Linked DNA regions of Aggregicoccus sp. 17bor-14. The protein of the gene in region 2 binds, or shares a complex with, the protein of the main gene of each other region. Links are inferred from orthologs where the notes say so. Each region holds a gene or a part of one and is shown on either strand. Other genes may lie near its edges.

Region 1 (3,505 bases), on a different replicon or contig from region 2:
GGTAGTCCGCGAGGAAGATCGTGAGCACGGCGCGCATGCCGTAGAAGCTGAAGCGCTCGCAGGCCTCGTTCCCGATGATGAAGGGAATCTGGGGCGGGAAGCGGTCGGTGCGCGCGTCAGCGCGGGGTGCAGCAGCGGCCATGGGGAGGGGGAACTCCGGTACGGAAGGGTAGGACCTGGAAAAAGCGGCCCCCTACCTTACGGGAAAGTTCCCCCTCTGCCACCCACGCCGCGTGCGGCTTGCGCGCCTTCCTACGACGCGGCGCGCTGTGCGGGGCGCTCGCCGCCCGAGCCGGGCACCGCCTCGAGCCGGCGGCCCACGCGCGCCTTGCGCGCCTTGGACAGCACGTGCTTCAGGTAGCGCCCGGTGTGGCTCTCCGGCACCTCGGCCACCTGCTCCGGGGTGCCCTCGGCCAGGAGCAGGCCGCCGCCCGCGCCGCCCTCGGGCCCCAGGTCGATGACCCAGTCCGCGCTCTTGATGACGTCCAGGTTGTGCTCGATGACGAGCACGCTGTTGCCCGCGTCCACCAGCCGGTTGAGCACGAGCAAGAGCTTGCGGATGTCCTCGAAGTGCAGGCCCGTGGTGGGCTCGTCGAGGATGTACAGCGTGCGCCCGGTGGCCACCTTGCACAGCTCGCGCGCGAGCTTGATGCGCTGCGCCTCGCCGCCCGACAGCGTGGGGCTGCTCTGGCCGAGCCGGATGTAGCCCAGGCCCACGTCGTCCAGGGTCTGCAGCACGCGCATGATGTCGCGGTGCGCGCCGAAGTGCAGCATCGCCTCGCGCACGCTCATCTCGAGCACCTCGGCGATGTTCTTGCCCTTGTAGCGCACGCGCAGGGTCGCCTCGTTGAAGCGCTTGCCCTCGCACACCTCGCAGGGCACGTACACGTCCGCGAGGAAGTGCATCTCCACCAGCTTCACGCCGTCACCCTGGCAGGCCTCGCAGCGCCCGCCCTTGATGTTGAAGCTGAAGCGGCCGCTCGTGTAGCCGAAGGCGCGCGCCTCGGGGGTGAGCGCGAACACCTCGCGGATGGCGTCGAACACCTTGGTGTAGGTGGCCGGGTTGCTGCGCGGGGTGCGCCCGATGGGCCGCTGGTCGATGTCGATCACCTTGTCCAGGTGCTCCACGCCGGTGAGGCTCGCGTGCTTGCCCGGGATCTCGCGGCTCTCGTAGAGGTGGCGCGCGAGGGCAGGGAAGAGGATCTCGTTGATGAGGGTGGACTTCCCCGCGCCGGACACGCCCGTCACCGCGAGGAAGGTCTGCAGCGGCAGGTCCACGCTCACGTTCTTGAGGTTGTTCTCGCGCGCGCCCTTGATGCTGATGAACTGCTTGCCGGGCTTGCGCCGCTGCGGGGGCACCTCGATCTCGAGCCGCCCGCTGAGGTACCCGCCGGTGAGGCTCTTCGTGTCCTTCATCAGCTGGGCCGGGGTGCCCTGCGCCACGACCTCGCCGCCCAGCTCCCCTGCGCCGGGGCCGAAGTCCACGATGTAGTCCGCGTCCTCCATCGTCTCCTCGTCGTGCTCCACGACGATGACGCTGTTGCCCAGGTCGCGCAGCTTCTTGAGCGTGGTGAGCAGCTTGCCGTTGTCGCGCTGGTGCAGCCCGATGCTCGGCTCATCCAGGATGTAGATGACGCCGGTGAGCTCCGAGCCCATCTGGCTCGCGAGCCGGATGCGCTGGCTCTCGCCGCCGGACAGGGTGGAGGCGGTGCGGTCCAGCGTGAGGTAGTTGAGCCCCACGTCCACGAGGAAGCCCAGGCGGCTGCGGATCTCCTTGAGAAGCTCGCTCGCGATCTTCTGCTCGTTCGCGCTCAGCTGCATGCCGCCGAGGAACGCGAGCGCGTCCGAGATGGTGTTGCGCGCGAGCTCCACCAGCGTGCGCCCGTGCACCTTCACCGCCCGGCTCTCGGGCTTGAGGCGCTCGCCCTTGCAGGCAGGGCAGGGCTTGTCGCTGAAGAACTTCTGGTAGTAGGTGCGCATCGCCTCGGACGTGGTCGTCTTGAAGCTGCGCATCAGCTTGGGCACCAGGCCCTCCCACTCCATCTTGTAGCGGCCGCCCTCGCCCCACTTGACGGTGAAGGTCTTGCCCGAGCTGCCGTTCATCAGCAGGTCCCGCTCGCGCGCGCTCAGCTTCTCGTACGGGGTGTCGAGGTCGATCTTGAAGGCGGCGGCGAGGCTGTCCACGAAGTCCGCCGTCCAGCCCTCGCCGCGGTTCATGCCGCTCGCCCACGGCTCGATGGCGCCGTCGCGGATGCTGCGCGTGGGGTCCGGCACGATGAGGTCCGGGTCCATCTCGGCGCGCGTGCCCAGGCCGCTGCACTCCGGGCACATGCCCAGCGGGTTGTTGAAGGAGAAGGCCGCGGGGGTGAGCTCGCCGAAGGAGAGGCCGCAGTGGTGGCAGGCGTTGAGCTCGCTCATCACGCGGTCGCTCGCGGGCGCGCCGGTCTCGTCCGTGACGATGAGGGTGCCCTTGCCCTCCTTGAGCGCCGTCTCCACCGAGTCCGTCAGGCGGTTGCGCACGTCCGGCTTGAGCACGAGCCGGTCGATGATGAGCGCGATGTCGTGCTTGCTCTTCTTGTCGAGCTCGATCTTCTCCTCGAGGCTCTTCACCTTGCCGTCGATGCGCGCGCGGCTGAAGCCCCGCTTGGCGGCCTCGGTGATGAGATCCTTGTGCTCGCCCTTGCGGTTGCTCACGATCGGCGCGAGCACCATCGCCTTGGTGCCGGCGGGGCTCTTGAGGATCTCGTCCACGATCTGCTGCGCGCTCTGGCGGCCCACCTTGCGCCCGCAGTTGTGGCAGTGCTGCACGCCGATGGAGGCGTAGAGCACGCGCAGGTAGTCGTGCACCTCGGTGACCGTGCCCACCGTGGAGCGCGGGTTGTTGCTCGCCGCCTTCTGCTCGATGGAGATGGTGGGGGAGAGCCCGCGCAGGGTGTCGTACTTGGGCTTCTCCATCTGCCCGAGGAACTGCCGCGCGTAGGCCGACAGGCTCTCCACGTAGCGGCGCTGGCCCTCCGCGTACAGCGTGTCGAAGGCGAGCGAGCTCTTGCCGGACCCCGAGACGCCGCTGAAGACCACCAGCTTCTTCTTGGGGATCTCCAGGGAGACGTTCTTGAGGTTGTGCTCCTTGGCACCGCGAATGGAGATGTAGTCGGGCTCGGACATGGAGTGTGTGTGTACCACTGAAAGGGCGGTCAGGTGCGGACGAAGAGAAAATCCGCGCCTTAGGTGCAGGGGAACGCGCGGTGTTTCAACGTGAATCCCTGCGCCGGCCCCTGGGCAGGCGGGCGGGGAGGCGCGCGCTGGGGCGCAGGGCGCGGATGGTGTACACGGCGCGGGCCATGTCCCCTGCCGCCCTCCCTCCGCGCCTGCGCGGCACCCCGATGCTGGTGCTCTCCAGCCTCATCTTCGCGCTGATGGCCTTCTGCGCGCGCCTGACGGCCGGGCGCATCGGGACCGGGCAGCTGGTGTGCGCCCGCTTCCTGATGGGGCTCGCCTTCCTCGC
Region 2 (4,236 bases):
GGGCCTCGCCGCGCGCGCCGAGGCCCGCAGCCGCGTGGCCATCACCTCCGCGCCCGGGGGCCTCGCGGCGCCTGAGCTGCTGGCGGACGGCGGCGGCAAGGGGGACGGCGGCAGCGGCGGCGACAAGGGCGGGGACAAGGGCGGCGACGACGACGAGCGCGACGAGGAGGAGCTGCGGGTGACGGGCCGCGCCGCGCTGGAGCTGGTGGACCCGGGCGCCGCCCAGGACGTGCTGCGGCTGCGCCTGGCCGCCCGGCACTAGTCGCCCGCTGGGGAGGCAGCTCGCGCGGGGGTGCCCCTGCGGGCTGCTCTTCCGTTGACCCACCCCTGCCCGGCTCCTATTTACCCGTACGGCCCCCGGCCGACGGATGGACACTCCCTTCTCGCAGAAGCTCCAGGTGACAGGTGATGCGGCGGGCCTCCGGGCACTGCCGCAGGTCTCGGACCCCATCGCCCGCGTGCGCGCGCTCCTCGGCCCGGGCCGCAGGGTGCGCACCCAGGGCCTGAAGGGCGCCGCGCGCGGGCTCGCGCTCTCGCAGCTCGCCGGGCAGCTCCAAGTCCCGCTCGTCTGCGTCACGGCGGACGAGGACTCGGCCGAGAGCCTGGCGCACGACCTGGCGTTCTTCCTGGGCGGCGAGGGCACCCCGCTCGCGCCACGCGTGGTGCGGCTGCCGGCGGACGAGGTGCTGCCCTACGACGAGCTCAGCCCCGAGCCCGTCACGGTGAGTGAGCGGCTGGGCGCGCTCTTCCACCTCGCGCAGGGCACGCGCTTCCCCGCGCTGGTGCTCAGCGTGGGCGCGCTGATGCGGCGCATGGTGCCGCCCGGGGTGATGGCGAGCCTCAGTGCGCGCATCCGCGTGGGCGAGGACCACGACCGCGACGGGCTCGCGCGAAAGCTCGCCGCGATGGGCTACCTCTCGAGCCCCCTGGTGGAGGACCCGGGCACCTTCAGCGTGCGCGGCGGCATCCTGGACGTGTTCAGCCCGCTGTACACGCAGCCGGTGCGGCTCGAGTTCTTCGGCGACACCATCGAGAGCGTGCGCCTCTTCGACCCGGACACCCAGCGCACCACGGACGCGCTGCAGGAGGTCCATCTCGCCCCCGCGCGCGAGGTGCTCTTCAACGACGAGACGCGCCCCCGCGCCGAGGCCGCCGCGCGCGCCGCCGCCGAGCGCATCAACCTGCCCACCATCAAGCTGCGCGAGCGCCTGGATGCCATCCGCGAGGGGCTTCCCCCCTTCGGCATGGAGGGGCTGCTCGCCGGCTTCTTCGAGGGCGGCCTGGGCACGGTGTTCGAGTACCTGGGGCTGTGGACGAAGGAGGCGCCGCTCTTCTACGTGGACGACCCCGTCAGCGTGGACCGGGCAGCCGGCGAGCTCTGGGAGGAGCTCGCCCGCGAGAGCGCGGACGCGGACGCGCGCGGCGACCTCACCCAGCCTCCGCCCGAGCTGTTCCTCTCCCCCGAGCAGGTGCGCGCGCAGCTGCAGGCCTTCCGGGTGCTCGAGGGCGGCGGGCTCAGCCTCACCGCGGCCGAGGACGCCGCGGCGCCGGTGGCCTTCTCCTTCGGCACCACCCACGACGTGCGCGAGGCCATCCTCGCGCACCACGGCGAGGAGGGCGCGCTCAGCCCGCTCATCGAGCGCATGCAGCGCTGGCGCGAGAGCGGCGTGGCGCTGGCCGTCGCCTGCGGCACGCTCTCCCAGGCGGACCGGCTCAAGCGACTGCTCCTGGACCGCAACGTGATGGTGCGCGTGCACCAGGAGCCGCTCGGGGACCCCGCGGCGCTCTACGAGCCCAGCGTGAGCGCGCACCTGTTCCCCATGGAGATCAGCGCGGGCTTCGTGGCGCCGCAGCTCGAGGGGGCGCGCAGCGGGCTCGCGCTGCTCGCGGACGAGGAGATCTTCGGCGTGCGCGCGCGGCGCCGCGTGCGCCGCAGCAAGAAGACGGACGCGTTCAGCGCGGGCTTCGGGGACCTCAAGGAGGGGGACCTCATCGTCCACACCGACTTCGGCATCGGGCGCTACGCGGGCCTGACGAAGATGCAGGTGAACGGCGTGCCCGGGGACTTCCTCGTGCTCGAGTACGCCGGCAAGGACAAGATCTACCTGCCGGTGGGCCGCATGCGGCTCATCCAGAAGTTCACCGGCGGAGACCCCGACAAGGTCGCGCTCGACAAGCTGGGCGGCACCAGCTGGGAGAAGACGAAGCGGCGGGTGAAGGAGCAGCTGCTGAAGATGGCGGCGGAGCTCCTGCAGATCATCGCCGCGCGCAAGGCGCACCCCGGCCACGCCTTCAGCGCGCCGGACCGCTACTTCAGCCAGTTCGAGGCGGACTTCGAGTTCGAGGAGACGCCGGACCAGCTCAAGGCCATCGAGGACGTGCTCGCGGACATGCAGAAGCCCGAGCCGATGGACCGGCTCGTCTGCGGCGACGTGGGCTACGGCAAGACGGAGGTCGCCATGCGCGCGGCCTTCAAGGCGGCGCTGGACCGCAAGCAGGTGGCGGTGCTCGTGCCTACCACCGTGCTCGCCCAGCAGCACTACCTGTCGTTCAAGAAGCGCTTCAAGGACTACCCCGTCACCGTGGAGGTCATCAGCGGCCTCAAGAAGCCCCCCGAGGTGCGCGCCATCCTGCAGCGCGCGAAGGAGGGCAAGGTGGACGTGCTCATCGGCACCCACAAGCTGCTGGGCGGCGAGGTGGCCTTCAAGGACCTGGGGCTGCTCATCGTGGACGAGGAGCAGCGCTTCGGCGTGAAGCACAAGGAGCAGCTCAAGCGGCTGCGCACGCAGATCGACGTGCTCACCCTCACCGCTACGCCCATCCCGCGCACCCTGCACATGAGCATGTCCGGCGTGCGCGACATGAGCATCATCGCGACGCCGCCGCAGGACCGGCGCGCCATCCGCACCTTCGTCATCAAGTACGACCCGCCGCAGATCAAGGAGGCCATCGAGCGGGAGGTCGCCCGCGGCGGCCAGGTGTTCTTCGTGCACAACCGCGTGGAGTCCATCCACGCGATGGAGCAGACGCTCAAGGAGCTGGTGCCCCAGGTCTCCATTGGCGTGGCCCACGGCCAGATGCACCAGGGCGAGCTGGAGAAGGTGATGCTCGCCTTCACCGACAAGAAGTTCCAGGTGCTGCTCGCCACCTCCATCATCGAGAGCGGCATCGACATCCCGAGCGCGAACACCATGCTCGTGAACCGCGCGGACACCTTCGGCCTCGCGCAGCTCTACCAGCTGCGCGGCCGCGTGGGCCGCTCGAAGGAGCGCGCGTACGCGTACCTGATGGTGCCCGCGCGCCGCGGGGTGACGAAGGACGCGCAGCGCCGGCTCGAGGTGCTGCAGAACTTCACCGAGCTGGGCGCGGGCTTCAGCATCGCGAGCCACGACCTGGAGATCCGCGGCGCGGGCAACCTGCTCGGGCCCGACCAGTCCGGCTCCATCGCCGCCATCGGCTTCGACCTGTACACGCAGCTGCTGGACGAGGCGGTGAGCGAGATGCGCGGCGAGCCGCCGCGCACGCACATCGAGCCCGAGGTCACCTTCCCGTTCGCGAGCCTCATCCCGGACGACTACGTGGCGGACGTGCACCAGCGGCTCGTCTTCTACAAGCGCTTCAGCCAGGCCAGCACCCCGGACGAGGTGCAGGAGCTGCGCGACGAGCTGGTGGACCGCTACGGAGAGCTGCCCGACGAGGTGGACAACCTCTGCGAGACCACCCTGCTGAAGATCGACATGCGCGAGCTGCGCCTGCGCGCGCTCGAGGCCGGGCCCGGCCGCCTCGTCGTCACCCTGGGCGGTGACGCGCTGCTGGACGGCCACCGCGTGGCGGCGCTGGTGCAGCGCTCCAAGGGGCTGTACCGCCTCACGCCGGACATGAAGCTCGTGGCGCGCCTGCCCGAGGGCGTGAAGGGCCGCGAGGCGGTGAACGAGGCGAAGAAGGTGCTGCGCGACCTGGGCACCTGCGCACTGCCGCAGGCCTGAGCTGTCCGGCAGTCCACCGCAGGGCACAGAAGGGGCAGCTGGCCCGGGGGGGCTCGGTGAAACTGGGCATCTCCCTCACCTCGAGGCCCTCGCATGAAGCCCTACGTCATCTGCCACATGATGCCCTCGGTGGACGGCCGCATCGTCATCGACGAGTGGCCCCGCGGCGTCGCCACGCCGGGGCTGTACGACAAGACTGCGGACCAGCTGAAGACCCAGGCCTGGGTGTGCGGCACCGTCACCATGCAGG

The links. Proteins that work in one complex are often made in the same cells at the same time.
Region 1: the proteins of mfd (region 2) and uvrA are in contact, whole or in part, in a crystal structure (PDB 4DFC), measured with the Escherichia coli proteins. The link is inferred for Aggregicoccus sp. 17bor-14 from one-to-one orthologs.

The regions. Positions count from the first base shown.
Region 1 is NZ_VJZZ01000001.1:840,411-843,915, reverse strand. The notes cover bases 53-3,493. They hold uvrA (excinuclease ABC subunit UvrA), read right to left. Parts: upstream 3,166-3,493; coding sequence 253-3,165; downstream 53-252. Other genes in these bases: FGE12_RS03680 (DMT family transporter), read left to right, coding at 3,342-3,493; FGE12_RS03690 (POT family MFS transporter), read right to left, coding at 53-142. In the rest of the region: more of FGE12_RS03690, read right to left, coding at 1-52; more of FGE12_RS03680, read left to right, coding at 3,494-3,505. UniProt on the Escherichia coli protein: The UvrABC repair system catalyzes the recognition and processing of DNA lesions. UvrA is an ATPase and a DNA-binding protein. A damage recognition complex composed of 2 UvrA and 2 UvrB subunits scans DNA for abnormalities.
Region 2 is NZ_VJZZ01000012.1:60,340-64,575, reverse strand. The notes cover bases 15-4,186. They hold mfd (transcription-repair coupling factor), read left to right. Parts: upstream 15-368; coding sequence 369-3,986; downstream 3,987-4,186. Other genes in these bases: FGE12_RS21650 (dihydrofolate reductase family protein), read left to right, coding at 4,080-4,186; FGE12_RS21660 (hypothetical protein), read left to right, coding at 15-262. Also shown: more of FGE12_RS21660, read left to right, coding at 1-14; more of FGE12_RS21650, read left to right, coding at 4,187-4,236. UniProt on the Escherichia coli protein: Couples transcription and DNA repair by recognizing RNA polymerase (RNAP) stalled at DNA lesions. Mediates ATP-dependent release of RNAP and its truncated transcript from the DNA, and recruitment of nucleotide excision repair machinery to the damaged site.